DNA from 3 places in the Paenibacillus sp. FW126-R14 genome. Region 2 is predicted to be linked to each of the others. Evidence: riboswitches for the same ligand, from Rfam matches in the RefSeq annotation. Region 2 holds a riboswitch; each other region holds the start of a gene.
The links. A riboswitch is a leader RNA that binds a small molecule or an ion and turns the genes downstream of it on or off. The one in region 2 is predicted to bind cyclic di-AMP.
Positions count from the first base shown of each region.

Region 1: linked by a shared signal. The riboswitch ahead of AC3WRW_RS16045 (C40 family peptidase) and the one ahead of AC3WRW_RS20900 (stalk domain-containing protein) in region 2 are both predicted to bind cyclic di-AMP.
Region 3: linked by a shared signal. The riboswitch ahead of AC3WRW_RS10815 (APC family permease) and the one ahead of AC3WRW_RS20900 (stalk domain-containing protein) in region 2 are both predicted to bind cyclic di-AMP.

Region 1 is NZ_JBYTBS010000023.1:44-6,604, forward strand. Features, by position in the region: tRNA gene AC3WRW_RS16030 (tRNA-Pro) at 1-32, shown strand, start outside; tRNA gene AC3WRW_RS16035 (tRNA-Gly) at 39-109, shown strand; gene AC3WRW_RS16040 (aldo/keto reductase) at 281-1,210, shown strand; cyclic di-AMP (ydaO/yuaA leader) riboswitch at 1,353-1,503, shown strand; gene AC3WRW_RS16045 (C40 family peptidase) at 1,565-2,395, shown strand; gene AC3WRW_RS16050 (hypothetical protein) at 2,564-3,223, shown strand; gene AC3WRW_RS16055 (glycosyltransferase family 2 protein) at 3,313-4,491, opposite strand; gene yyaC (spore protease YyaC) at 4,589-5,122, shown strand; gene AC3WRW_RS16065 (ABC transporter ATP-binding protein) at 5,212-6,561, shown strand, end outside.
Region 2 is NZ_JBYTBS010000036.1:12,103-18,663, reverse strand. Features, by position in the region: gene AC3WRW_RS20920 (sensor histidine kinase) at 1-894, opposite strand, end outside; gene liaF (cell wall-active antibiotics response protein LiaF) at 921-1,583, opposite strand; gene AC3WRW_RS20910 (PspA/IM30 family protein) at 1,771-2,403, opposite strand; gene AC3WRW_RS20905 (LiaF transmembrane domain-containing protein) at 2,438-2,737, opposite strand; cyclic di-AMP (ydaO/yuaA leader) riboswitch at 2,902-3,054, shown strand; gene AC3WRW_RS20900 (stalk domain-containing protein) at 3,067-3,861, shown strand; gene AC3WRW_RS20895 (GNAT family N-acetyltransferase) at 4,201-5,391, opposite strand; gene AC3WRW_RS20890 (molybdopterin molybdotransferase MoeA) at 5,759-6,561, opposite strand, start outside.
Region 3 is NZ_JBYTBS010000012.1:11,066-17,626, forward strand. Features, by position in the region: gene AC3WRW_RS10785 (DUF1284 domain-containing protein) at 1-196, opposite strand, end outside; gene AC3WRW_RS10790 (NUDIX domain-containing protein) at 253-825, opposite strand; gene AC3WRW_RS10795 (hypothetical protein) at 938-1,114, shown strand; gene AC3WRW_RS10800 (hypothetical protein) at 1,116-1,331, shown strand; gene AC3WRW_RS10805 (polysaccharide deacetylase family protein) at 1,387-2,412, opposite strand; gene AC3WRW_RS10810 (YqkE family protein) at 2,409-2,669, opposite strand; gene AC3WRW_RS10815 (APC family permease) at 2,726-4,561, opposite strand; cyclic di-AMP (ydaO/yuaA leader) riboswitch at 4,659-4,819, opposite strand; gene AC3WRW_RS10820 (NAD(P)/FAD-dependent oxidoreductase) at 5,005-6,234, opposite strand; gene AC3WRW_RS10825 (hypothetical protein) at 6,435-6,561, shown strand, end outside.

The DNA.
Region 1 (6,561 bases), on a different contig from region 2:
GGGGGTCGCATGTTCAAATCGTGTCGTCCCGATAACACGCGGGTGTAGTTCAATGGTAGAACTTCAGCCTTCCAAGCTGGTAGCGTGGGTTCGATTCCCATCACCCGCTTCACAACAAGAAAGAGCCACCTTCGGGTGGCTTTTTCTTTGTGCTGCGGAGGGGAGGGGAGAGGGCCGTAGCCCCCTCATCTCTTGGCAAACCAAGATGAAAGCGGTATACTTTAATTTGTTAACGTGTGCATACCGATGAGACAATATCAATGAAATGAGGCTGGTCACTATGAAGACGAAAAAGCTTGGAAATGCCGGATTCGACATCTCGACGATGACATTTGGCTGCTGGGAGCTGGGTGGAGGGCCGTGGGAGTTTACGAACGATCAAAACAACATCGAGCTCATTCGCAAAGCCTTCGAGCTTGGCATCACAACGTTCGATACGGCTGAAGGCTACGGGAATGGACATTCCGAAGAAATTGTCGGAGCCGCTTTGGCAGATATCCGTAAGCAATGTATCATCACGACGAAGGTGAGTCGAAGCAATCTAAGTCCTCAGGATGTGCGGAGATCGGCAGAAGACAGTTTGAAACGTTTAAATACAGATTACATAGATATTTATTACATTCACTGGCCAAGCTTTGAAATCCCGGTGCAGGAAACACTTTCCGAATTCGTAAAGCTGAAACAGGAAGGCTTGATTCGGGCAATCGGCGTATCCAATTTCTCTTTGGAACAGCTGAAGGAGGCTGTGAGCTATGCGCAAATCGATGTAATTCAGCCGGAATACAGCTTGCTGCACAGAGCGATCGAGCAAGAGATTGTGCCTTTTTGCCGGGAGCATAACATTGGCATAATGAGTTATAGTTCGATTGCGAAAGGGATTCTGACGGGGGCTTTCCACCTTCATGGCAAGACGCTGAAAGACGGAGACTTCCGCAAGGAGAGAAGGCTCTTCCTAACAGAGCATCTGCAGGCGGAGAAGGAACTTTTGGCGGTAATGAAAGAAATAGCGGATGCCAAGGAGACCAACGTTACACAAATCGCCATTGCGTGGCTGCTTCACCAGGAGGCGCTTACTTCAGCGATTATAGGCACGCAGGATGAACATCATCTTGAAAACAATATCCAAGCGGCATCACTATCATTATCTTCTTCAGAGCTGGAAACTTTGAACACGGTCAGCGATCAAGTGCTGTCTGTGATTGGCTACTAACGGCTGAACTCCTGAAAGGACGACGAACTCGTTTATCCTTGTGGGAAAATATCGCAGCAGCGCCAGTAAAAAAAGGTTGACTGGAAAAACTTACTACGGCGCAAAAGTTGTATCTAGTAAATAAACTATGCTAGTCTAACATAGACAAAAAATGCCGAATCTTGGAGCAGCAAAAGCTCCGGTACGGGGGACTTCTTTACTTGGGGTGAATGAGCGCCGCTAATGCGAGCGTACTAGGGAAAACCTCTTCCCGAACCCGTCAACTAACCTCGGAGGCGTCAAGGAGGCAAGGTTTTGAAATCTTTTTCTTCACGTCTTATTTGTTCATGCGCAATTCTTTGCGCCGCAGTTCCTATGTTTACAGCACATGACGCCCAGGCTGCCGCACCTACGGACCGTTCTGTCAAGGTTCAGGTCAATGACGATCTGCTGCAGTTTCCGGAAGTGCAGCCGTACATTGATGACAAGGGCATCATGCAGGTGCCGCTTCGAGTTCTGTCCGAGAAGCTGGGTTATCAGGTGAGCTGGAAGAAGCTGGAGAATGAGATTGAGGTCACGCTGATCAATAAGCAGCAGTCGATCTTACTCGTTACAGATCAGCAGCAAGCGGTTGTAAACAGCAAGAAAATCAGTATGGAAAGCAGTCCAACCGTGTACCAGGGGAATACATATGTGCCGCTGCGTTTCATCACGGAAACCTTCGGTTCGCCGATTGAATGGAATGAAGCTAACCAGATCGCGATTGTGGATGTGGACGGGAGGTCGCACAAGCCTGCCTGGATCGCACCGCCGCCGGCACCCAAAGCCGCTCCTGCCCCTGTTGTTCCGTCTGTGACGGAGCAAATTATCCAAACGGCAAACGCTTATATGGGCGTGCCTTATGTATGGGGAGGGACAACGCCGAACGGATTTGATTGCTCCGGTTTTGTGCGGTTCGTGTACCAAGCGAAAGGGATCGACCTGCCTCGTACGTCAGTGGAAATGCATGATGAAGCAGGCACAAGAGTGACGGATTTGAAGATCGGGGACCTAGTTTTTTTTGCTTCAAAAACGGTTAATCACGTGGGTATTTATCTCGGCAATGATCAATTCATATCAGCGACTACATCCAGAGGCGTGGCTGTAGACAGTCTTTCGAGCTCTTATTGGAGAGCGAGATATGTCGGAGCGAAGAGAGTTTTGTAAGAATAGGATTATCGAACACTTGTTTTCAATGTCATTCGAATGAGGGGCATAGAAGGCGAGTGTTTTTTTTCGTCCGCGGAGTCATGCGATTTTTATCGAAATTTTATGTTTTTTAGCCTATAATGAAGAAATGCTTGGAAGAAAGAAAGAGCAGGTGAACACGAGCACATGCAATTAAGCGTCTGGAAGAGCTGGTTTTATAAAAAGAGACATTCGAATAAAGCAGATAGCATGTATACCGTGGATAAAGGTCCTGCGATGCCAGAGGAAGTCCGGGAAGTCATTCAGCAATTTTTCCGCACTTACAATCATTTCAAAGGCGCTAGAAGCTTGCAAACGGATACGTTTATAAAAGAAGTATTTTACGCAACGAAGCAAGATCCGGGGGATCAAAGCACCATTGAAGAGATGGAATCCTATATCCAACATAAAAATGTGCTGCGATTGCGGTTGAAATCCTATGTCATCGATGAATATTTAAGCCTGGGCGAGAAGATCTGTATGATTGGCGTTACGCGGGAATTCAGCAACAATCATAGAAATCGCGTGCTTTATTTTCTAATCAAAGAAGGCCAGTCTTGGAAGTTTCATCATATCGCAAGGTCCCATCATGGCACTATCCTGGATAAATTTCAGATCAGAGAACAAACGGGTTTTGTCGTAGGCAATGAAAAAGCCGCTCTCCTCTTCCTGACGCACTCCAGTTCCGCAGATGCCTCCACCTTTATAACGGGTGATTATGTGCATGCCGAGGGATATTTGGAAGTGGAGCAAGAGGCAAGCAGCCATTTGTATTATCGGGTTGTTCGAATGAACCGTGTTCACTAGAGAACAAGAATCTCGCCACAAGCCGTGAAGGTAAGCTTTGCTCTGTCGAGTAACGCTTATTTGGCGTTAGGGTGCTTAAGCGCTATAGGTTAGCGCCGGGTATTTCTTTTTAGTTCGCGAAGAGAATAGAAGGTTCCTCTCCAGTAAATCCCGCCTTGCTTCCAAGTAAGCCACACCGAACGAGCAATGGTGTAGACCAGCAGCGAAGCGCTGACAGGCAGCAGATAGGCTTTATCCCCTTTCATGCTCATGAGGCGGGACATCAGCCTGCGGTAGAGCCAGATTTGCATCATAACAGCAACCGCATAGACCGATCCGCGCCAATCCCAGAGGAGAAGGAGACCGAACCACGGGAAAATGAACAAGCCAAGCTGTCCTATACAAGCGAGCAGGGCGAAGGCGTAGCTGTAACGGAAGCCGGAAAAAAGGTTTTTCTCCAGTCCGATTACGGCCTCTTGAAGCGAACGGTACCATTCGACCTGGAGCAAATGTTTGGCGGAGAGCACCCGCTGCCGGAAGCCGGATCTTTTAAGGCAAACGCCCAGTTGCAAATCATCGTCAGGTCTTAACGCGATCGCCCGATGCGTACCAATCGCTTCATAAGCATTCCTGCTCACCATATTAAAGGCTCCGATTCCGATGCCCGGTCCCCGGGAATTGTCGACATTGGCACGCCAAGGACGCACAAATAATGAAAATGAGAACAGAAAGAAATGAACGAAACCTTTGAGGAGTGGGCCTCTCGCCGTCATATTCGGAGTCAGCGTGAGATGGTGTACGTCATTATCCTTCATATAAGTGACAGCATCGGTTATCGTGCCCGGGGCAAAAAGGATATCCGCATCCGTAAACAGCAAATACTGCCCCCTGGCTTGCAGATAGCCTTGATATAGCGCATGATTTTTGCCAAGCCAGCCTTCCGGGAGGGTGGTGATGTGAATGATTTGCAGCTTGATAGGCATATCATTTTTGCCCTCGGACCATTTGCGCAGCTCCTCCAGCCGGACACCGGTAGCATCCCGGGAGCGGTCGTTCACGGCGATGATTTCGAGGCGCGGGTAATTTTGCGAAAGAAGATGCCGGACGGTTTCACGGATTGTGCCTTCTTCTTCTTTGGCAGCGATAATGACAGAGACAAGCGGAGGCTTGTCCGGATATTTGGCGGATGCAGGCAGGGTTCGCAGGGCACGCAGTCCTTTTTGCACGTCAACAGCGGCATACAGCCAATAAAGGAGCGTCAGAATAGCGATGATACCGAGAGTGGACACACGATACCTCCTTGTGGAAGAATAGAAGTTGATCGCATTATATCATTCATCCTTAGTAGGGGGAAATTTTACAGAAGCTTGTGGGAGGTAATGATAGATGGAGGAGCCGCGCAGTACACCGGAGCGATTTTGGAAAAAAATGAATGGCGGGCAATTGGCCCTGTTTCTTGAAGCCATTGGTCGCACGTCTGGGATGGAGCCGAATGCGCTCGCTTTCGTATGTATCGGGACAGACCGGTCGACAGGCGATGCATTGGGTCCGTTAGTAGGAAGCAAACTTGCTGAACTTGGGTATCCTCATGTTATAGGGACGCTGGAAGCACCTTGCGATGCCAGTAATATTACGGCGAGGCTGCAGGAAATTCCGCAGGGCAGTGTCGTTATCGCGATCGATGCTTGCTTAGGTCAAAAGCTGTCTGTCGGCATGTATCAAGTGTCGAATCAGCCTCTGGCTCCAGGAAAGTCGGTCGGCAAGGATTTGCCTCATGTCGGCGATTATACGATTGCCGCAATTGTCAACGTGGATGGCCCCAGACAATACAATGTTCTGCAAACTACATCGCTTTACAGGGTTATGAACATGGCGGATGAAGTGGCGAAAGCGATTTCGCATGCTTTTCCCCTTGAATAGACAGACAGCTTTTGCAGCAGAATGGAGTGGTGGAAATGGGACCAGGCGGAATGGGACGTCTATCCGACAGGGATCGGCCTAAAGCGAAGTTGAAGGATGTATCGGTCAAAAGAATTCTGACATTGTTCAAGGGCTACTGGGGACAACTGCTAGGTATTATCGGGCTGGCGCTGCTTGCGGCTGTGCTCGGACTCATCCCTCCTTTGGTGATGAAGGAAATTATCGATAAAGCGATTCCGCAAGGAAGTATGAAGCTGCTCGCCGGGATGGCGCTGCTCATGCTGCTGCTTCCGCTTCTGAGCGGTGTGCTGGGGGTATGGCAAAATCATCTCAATACGAAAGTAACCCAAGGCGTGATCAGGGATTTGGGTTTGTCGTTGTTTCAAAATTTGCAGCGTCAATCGATGGCATTCTTCACGGATGCCAGATCGGGTGAGATCGTTCAGCGGATTACCGGGGATGTGCAGGCCGTTCAAGGGGTTGTCACCTCGCTGGTGGTTTCGTCCATTACCCAGATGGTCATTGTTGCGACAACGATCGGCATTTTGTTTGCCCTCGATTGGAAGCTGGCCATTATCTCTGTGCTGATTCTTCCGCTATTTATGTTGCCGGTCAAAAAAGTTTCCAAGCTGCGCAAGGCGCTCCGCATCGAAACGCAAAAGGTGCGGTCGGATATTACTTCGCAGCTGAACGAGAACTTCGGCATCTCAGGCGCTTTGCTGACGCGTATTTTTGGCAGGGAGCGGCATCAGGAGGCCGAGTTCAAGGCGATGAACCAGAAAGTGATGGATCTGGAGCTGCGGCTCAATCTGGTCGGACGTTGGTTCGGCATGGCGACGAGCACACTCGGGCCGTTAGGGACGGCCATCATTTATTTATATGGCGGTTATTCGGTCATTTCGGGCACGATGTCGCTGGGGGCGATCGTCGCTTTCTCCGCTTATCTGGGGCGTCTGTATATGCCGGTAGGCACGCTGCTGAACCTGCAGGTTGAGGTGGGGACTGCGCTGGGCGTGTTTCAGCGGATTTTTGAATATCAGGACATGGTGCCTGATGTGATGGATGCTCCCGGAGCGCGGCCGCTGCCCCAGGTCGCGGGACGTGTGGCTTATAAGCAGGTTTCCTTTGCTTATAAGCCAGGGCAGTACGCGCTGCGGGACGTGACGTTCGAGGCGCAGCCGGGCGAAATGATTGCGCTCGTCGGGCCGAGCGGCGCGGGCAAATCGACGCTGATCGGCATGATCGCGCGGCTGTACGACCCGACGGGGGGAAGCGTCGAGGTCGACGGCGTGAACGTCCGCGACGTCGGGCTTGCCTCCCTGCGCTCGCAAATCGCGTACGTGACGCAGGAATCGTTTCTGTTCCACGCGACGATTGGCGACAACCTTCGCTTTGCGCGGGAGGACGCTACGCGTGAGGAGATGGAGGCCGCATGCCGC
Region 2 (6,561 bases):
GATACCGTCATCCCGTATCGCCAGCCGGACGCCGTCAGAGCGGTGCAGCAGCTTAACCTCCAGCTTGTTCGCTTTGGAATGACGCAAAGCATTGGAGAGAGCCTCCTGTACAATACGGAACAAGTGGTCCTCGATTCCTTTATTTAAACGAATCTCTTCGTCCATATCCCACGTAATCGTCATCGGCACCTTAGCCGACAACTCCTTAAGTAGCTCTACAAGCCCTTCGGATAATCGTTTGCCTTCCAAGTGAATCGGCCTCAAATGCAGCAGCAGCGCTCTCATCTCCGATTGCGCAACGGAGGCCATCTCCTCGATCAAATGAATTTGCCGTTTGGCCTTCTCAAAGTCCTTGTCCAACGTCCGGCCAACGGCCGTAGCGGTCATGGAGATCGCGAACAACTGCTGGCTTACGGCATCATGGAGCTCCCGCGCCAACCGCTGCCTTTCTTCAATAACAGCCGACAGCTTCGCCTTCTCCGCAAGCTCGGCGTTATTGTTAGATAAACGCTGGAGCGAAGTAACCTGCTCTTCCCACCGTTTCATAATGCGCCCCAACTGTTCGCCCAGGCGTCCGATTTCGTCTTCGCCGTTCTGAAACCCTTCGCGGGCGAACGTCCCTTTTTCCAGCAAAATCATCGTTTCCATGAGCGGCTCCAGCCGGCGTGTAATCCGCGAGCTGTTCCAATAACCGTAACCGGCGCCAATCCCGCCAATGATGACAATCGCCATAAAAACAAATTTCACACCCTCCTGCCAGCTCGTAAAAGGGGTGATCAAATCGCGTGAATTCATAAAATAAATGATAGCGCCAAATACAAAAAAACTAAAAACAATCGATTCAGCCATACTGCGCCATATCATATTCGTTAATCTTCGTTTATAGCCGTCCAATATGCGCTGAACCTCCTTAAGGATCGTTACATCACTTTGATTTTAATATCTCCTACGATAAAAGAAAGCACTAGTTTCACACGGTGATCGCAGCTATCATAATTGGACGACTGCCAGTGCAATTTGTTCATTACGCCCGACTCCCGCTCACTGCCGACCTGAATTTGGCCGAAAGTGACCGAAGACGCAACCGAAACCCCGATATCATCGGGTACCTTAATATCAACATCTCCTACAACGCCTTGCAGGATGAACGTCGTTTCTTTTTGCTCCAAAATCGCGAGCGAGAGATCGATATACGTCTCTCCAATAATGTACCACGTCGAGCTATTGCGCATGATCCAAGGCTCACGCCCCAGACGGACGCTATCCATCAGCTTCTGCTTCTGAATGTAGGTGTCATCTTTATGCACTTGCTTGGAACGTATGAAAAAGAATCCTAGCGAAATCAACACGATCGCGAATACGATCGTAATATGATCGCCAAACAGAATCACAGCCCCCACGCCGATGAGCACAAAGCCTTTACGCTCTTTGCGGGAGCGGACCCGATGGATGCCCAGCAAGACGAGGATGATCGCAAGAATGGGGAAAAAGCCTATCGTATGATCCAGAAGCAAAAAAAGACCGGCGCCAATCAGCACTAGAGCTGTATTCCGGTTGCGGTTGTTTTTGGTTTCTTCTCCCATCGCTGCACCTCCTCTGGCTGCCGAATAATTCGTTCATATAGATTCCTAGCATACCATAAGAATGGACGGCCTCCAAGACGCAAATCGATGCAAATCCTTGCCCGGCAAGGATTTCGCATAAAGGCGGAGGCATAAGCCACAGGCTGCGCGGCAAGCATTCCCCGCGCAGCCTGCCTATGGGCGCGCGCTATTTCTTGCCGCGCGCCTCTTTCTCTTCGCTGGAGCACTGGCGGCCCCAATCCTGCTGGAGCTTGCGCAGCTCCTGCTGGAGGTTGCCGCCGGCCTCCTTCAGCGTCTCGCGCGACAGGCGCCCCGCGACGCGGAGGCCCTGCAGCGCTTCCCGGCCGAGCTCGCGGCCGGTCGTTTCCAGCTCGCGCCATGCGTCGCGAGCTTCTTCCTTGGACATCCCGCTCCGCGGCTGTCCGGTTCCTGCCGCGCGCCCGGCACGCAGCGCCGCAAGCTCGTCTGCGATCGCCAGGCAGACGTCCTGGCTGCGCGCGTACTGCGCGCGGTACTGCTCGCAAGCTGCTTCCTCGCGCAGCTTCTCTTGCAGCGCAAGCCGCGCCAGCTCTTCATCGCCGGCGCGCATGGCCAGCTCCGCCTGCTCGGCGCGCAGCTGCGCCATTTCCTCGGCGCTGACGCTTTGCCTGCGCAGCTCGATCGTTCGCTGCAGCGCGTCTTGATAGCGCTGTTCCAGCTCGGCGATGTCAGAAGACGGCGTATTGGAACGGCTGCCTCCCCGTTCATGCAGGTCCAGCTTGCTCGCTGCTTCTTGCCAGGCGCTCTCCGCTATTTTACCAATCCGATTGAATACGCTCATTATGCCACACCCCTTAGCTTCCTATCGATTATCGTTAGAATTGCGCCGAATCATTTTGTTTCTTCAGCAAGCAATAGCCGTAGTACATTAACCACAAAGCAAAACCAATTGCGATCAGCCCCGACAACTTCGTAATCAAGACCAAAGCGCCAATACCGAAAATAACCCAACCGATCATCTTCCCGTTTCTTATCCCCACATAACCGAGCCCTACCATAGCCACGGGAACCAGCATCCCCATGAAATGAAAATGCATGCCAACTCTATGCATAACGATGAGAAAGCCTACAGCTATTAAAATTAAGGCCCAACTTTTCGATCGGTTCATGCTCATTTACCGCAACCGCCCTTCACGTAATCTTCATGATTCTATCGTAGCCGAAAAGGTTTTCTGCCAAAACGGACTCCCGACTGTTTTTGTACCTAGACCTAAGTCCAGTAAGCGCTAGGACTCCTATCCATATTTTGGGCGTTGTTCCTCGCCGTCTATCAATGATAAAATATTTGAAGCCGAGTCCGGCGCACAGACAAAGTGCCGGTACGGGGGACGATTTACATGGGGTGAATATTTGCTCGGCACACCGAGCAGACTAGGGAGAACCTTCTTCCCGAACCCGTCAACTAACCTCGGAGGCTCATTTGAAGGAGGATTACCAATTGCATATGTTAACTAAAGGGTTAGCTTGCCTTGCTGTGTCCGCCACAGTTTTGGCAGGGGGCTTTCTTTCCCCATTTACGGCGCATGCCCATGCCGCCGCGAGTATGGACGTGAAAGTGCAAGTCAACGATGACCTGGTTCAATTTCCCGATGCCCAGCCTTTTCTGGATGACAACCATGCCACACAAGTACCGATCCGTTTTGTAACAGAGAAGCTGGGGTATGACGTACAATGGGAACAAGAAGGCGACCAAATCAAAGTTACGCTGAACAACGACAAACATTCCATTACACTCGTTTCAGGTCAAAAAGAAGCCGAAATTGACAGCACGCCTGTCGAGATGGACACACATGCCGCGTTCCAAAACGGGCGTGTATACGTGCCTCTTCGTTTCTTAAGTACTGCTGCCGACATTCCCGTTCACTGGGACGCAACCAGCAAATTAGCGATTCTAAGCAAGGACGGCAATTACCACGCGCCGGATTATGCATTATTTGAGTCCACAGCCTACTCGGCAGATCCAGCTGAGAACGGTGGCTTTGGAGCGATGGATTACATGGGTAATCCCCTTAAGATCGGAACCGTGGCTGTAGATCCATCGGTCATTCCACTTGGGTCTAAGCTCTATATAGAAGGCTATGATTTTAACGGCCTGCCTAAAGGCGGCATGTACGCCTACGCAACAGATACAGGCAGCTCCATTAAAGGCAATCGCGTTGATATCTATGTTCCAGGCTCCAAGCAATCCTTGCGTTCCTTTGGCTTCCAAACCGTAAAAGTATATAAACTGAACCCGTGATGATCACGGGTTTTTTTATGTTTGCTGCTGGCACTCTCATCACCGTTCGGACACAGCAGCCGTTATACCCGCGAAAAGCGTCACGCCTCACTGCTAATGGACACCAAAAACCATATTTGCCGATTTGGGGCGATTTCAAGCAACAAATAAGCAAATAACAGCGCTGGTGTCTGTTACATATTCTAAGAGGCGCTTTTTCATCGAATAAGGGCTTCTCTGTCCGTTTGATAGGAACGAGCCGCGCCGCACTGACGCCCATAACGCCTGATAGAACACTCGCCTTCCATCCCGAAATCAAAAAAGCGGCCCCGGCCATCACAAGACCGGGAACCGCATCCTTTAAAAGAAATCCGCCAAATAAGTCGTCCGCCGGCCAATCGCCGCTTCCAACCGCGAAACAAGCTCCTGCGCACCTTGAAGCCGCTCGATCCGAGCCAGAAAGCCGGCCTTCTGATAACCCATGAACAGGGCTGTCAATGTCTGTATACTGCATCTCAGTATAAGCTCCTCTGCCGGCAGCTCTCTCTCCGCTAGTTTGGTGACATGCGCTTTTTCCCCGCTGCCTGTGAAGTTCAGACAATAGACGCCGTCATTCCAATCAGCGTGCGGGTCCGAAATACACAGATAGAGGGGGTCTGCCTCCTTGCGCGTTTCAAACGCGTACTGCGTCAGGAAAGCTTCAACATCTACAATACGTGCTGAAAAATAAGTAATTTTCTCTTGCTTGAACTTAGGGTCATGCACCAAGTAAGGAAGCTGATCATCCGACGGCGCTTTGATCTCAACTTTGGTGATCATCGAATCATGATCGGCTATGAACTTCCACAAGCCGCGTCTTGCGTCCTCATTCAAAAATACCATTTCATGTATCGTAGCGATTGAATCCTTCACTTGATAAAAAACATATCCCGTGCGCTCACCTTGCGCATTGACATAGAGGGCTACCGTACCGTCTTTTTGCTTAAAATGCTTAGTGTTCCACCATTCAGCGTCCCGCTCCAACATGCCGTTAAACTGCCCCGCATATTTCTCGTAGATCGGATTTACAAGCTCCATATCCTTGGTTACACGAATGATCGAACTGCCTTCGGAGGCCTGAAACTTGGGAAGCTTATCCGCAGGAATTTCATATTTCAGATAATCAATGTACGCCTCCCAGCCGTATTTCCGATAAAACTCAAATTTGAACGGCGCCAGGAAAGAGAGCGTCTGCCCTTGCTCTTTCATAACCTTGAGAGCTTGAATAAGCAGCTTCGCGACCATGCCATTGCGTCTGTATTCCGGCCACGTCGCTACTCCCGCAATTCCTCCCATAGCAAAACGCCGGCCATTCACCCATGTATGAAAATCATGAATATGGAGTTTAGCCGCTAACTTTTCTTGAACAAAATAGCCCCAAATCTTCTTAGGGTCAGCCAAACGATCCCGCTCCGCTTGCTCTTCTGCACTCAGCTTATATTGAAAAGCAAACTGGGATAATGCCATGCTCTCCGAAATTTCCTCTTGATGCAATGTGCGAATTTCATTCATATGTATCACCTCATGTACAATTATACCTGATATTCAATTGCGCCTCATAGAGCCTAATTAGGCTTCTATCGTCAAGGACACCGGGGCATAAGTCCAGTCAACGAATATCTCTGCGTCATATGATGTTGATGTATAGTGATTCAACCCACTTAAATAAATCAGACCGGAGGGGATACTATGTCATACGCAGCTGGTTGCGGAACTGGATACGGTGCTGGATACGGATCCGTTGGTGTTGTTCTTGTCCTTTATGTTCTTCTCGTCATTATCTTAGCAACTTTCGCTATCTAATCTTTCTGATTGCTCCTTGTAAAAGGCCTGCCTGCGCCAGCTTCTTTAACAGAAGTTGATGCAGGCAGGCCTCATTTTATTGGATAGGATAAATAAGTACACATTCGTCCTTTGCAAAACCCTTGCCTCCGGCAGGCAGCTGAATCAAGCAGTCCGCATCTTTGATGGAAACCATAATGCTGGATTTATCGATGCCTGACGGCTTTACACGCAAACAGCCTTTCTCCACACGCTTTGTCCCTCTAACATACCGGGGGTAAGCCGACCCTTTGTTGTAGGCCACATCCAAATACGCCGTAACGGCTTCCTCATAGGGGGACATGCAGCCCGCCATCGCTTTAATCAGCGGCTTCGCAAACAGCTCAAAACCGACAAACGATGCGCCCGGATTACCGGAGAGAGCCAGCAGCAGCTTATTCTCCCACAGAGCTGCACTAGTCGGGGTGCCGGGCCGCATCGCCACTTTATTGAAGAGCAGCTTGCCCGTAAACCGGCCAAACACATCTACCAGAACATCATAGTCACCTACGGATACACCCCCGGAGGTCAGGACAAGGTCGACTTTGGCTAAAGCCTCCTGCAGCGCTGCCTCCACCTCCTCCGCATTGTCCGACAGCGCCTGCATGATCACAGCTTCCCCTCCCGCTGCTTCCACTTGAGCGGCAAGCATGTAGCTGTTGCTGTTGCGAATGCGTCCTGGCTGAAGCGCATCCTCTACATTTAAAAGCTCTGAGCCGGTGGAGAAAATGGCTACTTTCGGCTTGCGGTAGACAGAAACATGGGAGTAGCCGAAGGTGGCTAATATCGCGGCTTCTCCAGGCCCAATCGGCACGCCTTGCTCCAGCAATAAGTCTTTAACGCTTATTTCCCCGGCAATAG
Region 3 (6,561 bases), on a different contig from region 2:
GCAAACCGAGCTTGGCTACGATTTCCGCGTCGCGCTCATAGACGGTTCTGTTCTCGCAATGAGCCTCTTCGTCTGCCGGGAAGGCGGCGCACAAATCATCGGGCCCAAGGACGACTTGAACCATCGTGGCCGGCTGCTCCCGCAGCGTCTCGTAAACCGTCGTCATATTTTGGCAAAACTCTTTGGAGTATCCCATTCCTCGATATCCTAACAAACAAAGCAAATGATGTCCCCGCAGGCCGATAGGTTTCGTCATACTTGGACCTTAGGCGTACGGTACAACCCATACCCGTCCATTTTGACGACAGGCTCTTTATCTTCTACGAGACCGGCTTTGGTTGAATGCAAAGAAACGTCGATCAGCCACCGCGTGAAATCCGCGACCGGCATCGCCTCCATCTCCTGCAGGCTGAAAAAGCCCGCCGCATCCACCTCTACCCCATCAGGCACAGGCTCGCCGCTCACGTAATCCAATTCAAAAGCAATGTACACATTATGAATGCTTCTTGGCAAATCGCGCACGGCGACCAATCGTGTCACTTTGGCTTTGACGCCGCACTCCTCCAGCACCTCGCGCTCAATGGTCTCCTGGATCAGCTCATGCTGCTCGATATAGCCGCCGGGATTCGTCCATCTGCCTTTGCCGGGCTCTTGCGCTCTGCGGACAAGCAATATTTTCTCATCTTTGGTTACCAGCGCGCCTACGCCGATACTGTAGTTGCCCCAGTACACAAAGCTGCACGCCGTACAAGCTCTTCTCATCGTTCCATCCACATCGCGCGTCTCCATAGGGGCTCCGCATGTCATGCAAAACTTAACTTCCATCTGTCCCATCTCCAACTTCCTGTAGTCATCTATATGTAAGCTTACTGCTTGAGACGGACGATAGGCAACTCCGATCCCGCTCCTTCTGAGTTCATTGCAACGGCTTTAGAAGATGCTATCTGCGCTAGTCTTGCGATTTCGCCCGATTGAGCTGATTCGGCCGGTGCTCCGGATCATCCGGGTCACGCATCTGCCCGGCGGTAAGCAGGTGCTCGTGCATACCGGGAGATTGCCGGCGCCTTGTGATACAATAGAAGAACTATTTTACACATGCGAGGAGAATGCTTAAGATGTCCAGGAACCAACGTTTAGTGACGGATGCTGATTTTCAGGAGGCAGTGGAAAGAGGAGCCGTTGTCCGCGTTTTCAAAGACGATCACATCGTCGACTCGAATGCCGTCATCCTCCGCTTCAGCGACAAGACCGTTGTTTTGCAGTCGCGTGTCGCTGATTTAGCTTATTATGACCGGGATGAGTGCGAGTTTTTTGAGATGAAAAAAAGGTGAGCCTCTCTATCGAGCCGGTCACCCAAACAAATTTACGGGAGAAATTCCATCTATTTTACTCCACGGGATATGCCGAAAGCTGAACGAAACGAAAGCCCGCCTTTTGCATAACAGGAATCGCCTTAATCACGCCTTCGGCCGTGTCCTTCTCGGGATGATTCATATGCGCCAAAACGATGGAGCCGCTTCGGGCCTTTGTCAATGCGTTGTATACTTGCTCCGTGTTAAAAGTAGCTCCGGCGTCGCCAAGCACGTTATAACCCGCCAACTGGAAGCCCAAGTCATGGGCGATGTTCGCTGCGACATCATCATAATAGGCCGTGCCTGAGCGAAAAAACAAAGGCCTTCTTCCGGTCAGCTTCTCGATCTCGTCGGCGTTCTCCGTCACTTCGCGAATAACGTCGCTCACATTCTTGGTGCCGGCGATGCCATACGCGGCTCTGCCGTTCACGGACAGCGGACGGTGCTCGGTCCCGTGGTTCTCGATCTCGAACAGCGGGTTCGCCGCCAGCTTCGCAAAAATATCCGGATTCGCAGCCAGCCATCGCGCATTGACGAATAAGGTCGCGGGTATGTGCTCCTTGATCAAATAATCGACCAGCTTCTCGTCATAGCCGCTGCCCTCTTTGCCGCCGCAAGCGTCAAAGGTCAGGGCGATGACCTTCTCCTTCGTCACGAGGTGCGTTCGCACGCCGGGGATGTTCTCGCCCCACTTTGTCGGCACTGCCTTTTGGTACCGCTCCACCAAGGACTGGGCTAGCGAGGCCGGTTTTGCAGGCAGGGGCGATGCGAGTGGTGCGTCTGCTCGCGATACTGGGGATACGTCTGATGTCAGTTCTGATTTGTCTGTCGGTTTTACTGTTGTTGATGTCACAGCTGATACGTCTGCCGGTGTCACCTTCGAAGAGGGCATCGGAGTGACGGTGACTTGCGCAACCGGCGTTGCAGATACAACAGAATTCTGCCTTTCCGACACAGCTGCTCCGTCCGCCAGCTTCACCCTACCCTTCGTCCCCTCACAACCTGAAAGCGTTATCACCACGCATAAAAGAAAGAGGAAGCTTAGCTTGCGCTCCCTCATTTGTGTTTTCTCCAATCGAGCTTGCTCTTCTCGAGCAAATGGCCAAAATCATTTTCCAGCCGTTTCTCCTCCGCCTTGCGCGCAGCCTCTGCTTCCGCTCTGGCCGCTTCCTTGCGGGCCTGTTCCTCTGCTTTCATCGCATCGGCTTGTGCCTTCAGCCCCGCTACGATATCAGGACGCAGCAAATCTTTGAGTGTCGCAGGTTTATCTTGCACGCTAGGTTCAGCGGTAGCGGACGACCATTTCTTTTTTGCCATACAGGGTTCACCTCTGTTCTATTTCTACATCAGCTTTACCCCTATATTGTACACCTCTACTCATTCAAATGATAGGGCACCGTCGCGACGACGATATCTTTATCGGCTTGCAGCTTCGAGCGAATACGTGCGGCAGACTGGTTGTGGAGCAGGCGGTGCCACCATTTTTTGGGCATGAATTGAGGCAGGATGACCATAATCGATTGCTTTTCCGAAACATGCGTATCGATTCTTTCAATAAACTCCGCCAGCGGTTTCAAAATGGTACGGTAACGGGATTTAAACACGACGAGACGAACGCCGGGATCCCATTTCTCCCATTTCTCCTGCATCGCCTCTTCATCCTCATCCGAAAAGGACACATAGAACGCAATGACGTTGGGCGATAAGGATTTGGCATAGTTCAAAGACTGCGCCACCACGCGGTGAATGCCCGCTACAGGCACTATGATCACAGGCTCCTTCGTGCATAAACGTTCTTGCGTGATATCAATCCGCAGCTGTTTCGCTACGTCATCGTAGTGATTGCTGATTTTGGTAATTCCCCAAAGCGCAAGCGGCGTCACGATAATAACAATCCAAGCGCCCTCGCTAAATTTCGTTATACAGAAAATAACCAAAACGGCGAAGGAAACGATCCCGCCTAAGCCATTGATAAGCAGCTTGCCGATCCAGCCGGCCGGGCGCTCCCGGAACCATTTGCGAACCAAACCGCTTTGGGCAAGCGTAAAAGATAAAAAGACGCCAATCGCATAAAGAGGAATGAGTGCATCGGTTTTTCCTTTAAAAATAATGAGCAGAAGACTTGCCAAAACGCCTAACGTTACAATCCCGTAATAGAACGAGAGCCGGTCCCCCCGGTACGAGAACATGCGCGGGAAATTTTTATCCTGTGCCATGATGGAGGATAGGATCGGAAAACCGTTAAAGCTCGTATTCGCAGCCAATACCAGAATCAGCATCGTGCCGATCTGTGTCGCATAATACATCACTCCACGCCCGAACGCCTGCTCCGTAACCATCGACAAGACCGAGGTATGGCCATGCGGGTCAGGTGCGATCCCATAGCCTAAGCTCAGCAGGGTGACGCCGCCGAAGACGATGGCCAGCAGCGTGCCGAGGGATGCCAGCGTTTTTTTGGCATTTTTGACGGAAGGAGAGCGGAAGTGAGGCACCGCATCCGAAATGGCCTCAATCCCTGTCACGGCCGAGCAGCCGGATGAGAAGGCTTTTAGAATGACGAATAACGTCAGTGAGCCCGTCATCGAGCCCGGAACAAACTCGGCGGCATGCAGGTTCATCGAACCTGTCAGCATATCGAAAATCCCTTTGCCGATCAGCAGTAGAATACATAGGATAAAAAAGTACGTTGGAATCGCGAACACGGTCCCCGACTCGGACGTGCCCCGCAAATTCAGCCAAACCATCACCCAGACAAGGACTAAAGCAATAGGAACAATATATGGCACGGTAGCAGGGAAAGCCGACGTTATCGCCTGCACGCCTGCCGAAATCGAAACCGCAACGGTTAACGTATAATCTATAAGCAGTGAAACCCCTGTGAGTCTTCCCCACATCATACCCAAATTTTCCTTCGCCACCATGTAGGCTCCGCCACCCATCGGGTAGGCTTCAATCACTTGGCGATAGCTCAAAACAAGAAGCATGATTAAAGCAATAATCGAGATTGCAATCGGCAGTGAGAAAGCAAAAGCGGCGACTCCAACAGTCGCAAGCTCCAGCAAAATCTGCTCCGTGCCATAGGCCACCGAAGACAGGGCATCCGAAGATAGGATGGGCAGAGCCTTCCATACCTGCATTTTCTCAGATTCCAGCTCCGCCGATTTCAGCGGTTTGCCGAATACAATCTTTTTCAATGAGTCACTTGTCATGCTGTGAAATTCCCCCAAATAACCTAGTTTTCAGCTTGATTTCCCCTTTTTGGGCGCAAAAAAACACAAGGATAGACCTTGTGCTTAGCCACATGTTCTCCTTTCTCACGATCGCTTACGAGGTTAGCTGACGGGTTCGGGCTGCGAGAAATCTGCCCTAAAGATCATGGCCGCGTGCGACGCGACGGATCTTACTCACCCCGTTGAAACCTGTGGTTCCCCCGCTTTTCCGTTAAGAAAATTAAGCGAAATATTCAACTGTTAACGTACGAGTTGATACTACTCTCTTATTCGCACATAGTAAAGGAGAGAAAAATCTTAAAAAAGATTATTCCCTCCCCGCATTCATTTAATAATTCGCTTACAATGGCCTAATCCTTTCAGAATCTCTGATTATCTAGCCTTTTGTCTGATTCCTTGGGTTTTGGGGTATTTTGGCAAAATTAATTTCTTACATGACGATTCCTTGTGGCTTGTTTTTGCTTAAAAATCATCTTTTTCCATACCAGCGGAATGCCGCCGATCAGAAATAGATAGCGGGCATCGATTATTTTTTTGAGAAAAGCGGCCCATTTGCCTTTCACTTTCTTGACCTTCAGGATACCGATCGCTTCTCCGCGCCCCAGCGAGGCGACCGTCCCTTTGTAATCATAGGCAAAAGGTCTTAGCGGGTTCCCCCTCAGGCTATGGATCACGTTTCTCGCCGTATTATAGCCCTGTTGAACGGCAATTTGGGCATTCGCCGGGTATGGGGTGCCTTCCGGGCTCATGACAATGGAGCAATCCCCCGTTATAAACACATCAGGGAACTGCAAGGAACGCAAGTAGTCATCCACTTTGACCCTGCCGCGCTGAACGTGGAAGCCCGCTTCCTGCAGCAAGGAATTCCCGCGAACGCCCCCCGACCAAATAACGGTGCCCGCACGAATGAATTGACCGTCCCCCAACAGGACGCCGTCAGGGTCGCAAGCCTTAATTGCCGTAGATAATTTATACTGAACCCCTTTGCGGCGCATTACTTCCATGCCGTATTCCACGAGGTCGTTAGGCAGACCGGGCGGCAGAGCGGTGGACGACGCTTCGATATTAATGATCTGCACAAGCGACGGATCGACATCAAACGTTCGGCAAAGATCAGGCACCCGGTCGGCCAATTCGCCGACAAACTCCGTTCCGGTGAACCCCGCGCCCCCGACGACGAAGGTCAAATATTCCTTATGTTTGGAATCCAATTTATATTTAGCGAACATATATTGGGTATGCTGGCGGATGAACCGGACGCTGTTAATGCTGTTGATCGACATGGCATGCTCCCGCAGTCCCGGAATGCCGAAGGTTTCCGTCTCACTTCCAAGCCCCACAACGAGGTAATCGTAAGTGAGAACTTCATCGGTGAGAATCACCTTCTTCTCTTCAGGCAAAATCTGCCGAACCGTCGCCTTAATAAAATGAATTTTCCGCTCGTCAATCAGCTCACTGATCGCTACACGCGCATTTTCATGATGATCGGTGCCGGCTGCCGGCATATGCAGATGCGTCGTCATGTAATGATAATCGTGTTTGTTCACCAGCGTAACAGCCGCTTCGCCTGATTTGATCAGCTTCTGCAGCCTTATTGCCGTTACAATCCCTCCGTAGCCTGCACCCAGAATAACCACCTTCGGTTTACTCATCCGAACCCTCTCCTCCGATTAATCATCTACCAAACCACACAAGGTTGTCATGTGAAAAAAATCACATAGTTAATCAGGATGCACTGCATGGTTTGCTCTTGTATTAGTATATGAGCGCCCTCGCAAAAAATCACCGAAATATGCCCTGGCAAGGCCAAAAAGGGCAGAGGGGTGGTGGGCTGTGGAGGCGGGGTACAGGTGTGGATACGGGAATGGCTGCACTGCGGCTATGGACGTGGGATTCGGATGGGATTCGGACGGGATACAGACGGGATACAGACGGGATACAGGCGGGATACGGACGGGATACGGACATGAGCTGCGGCG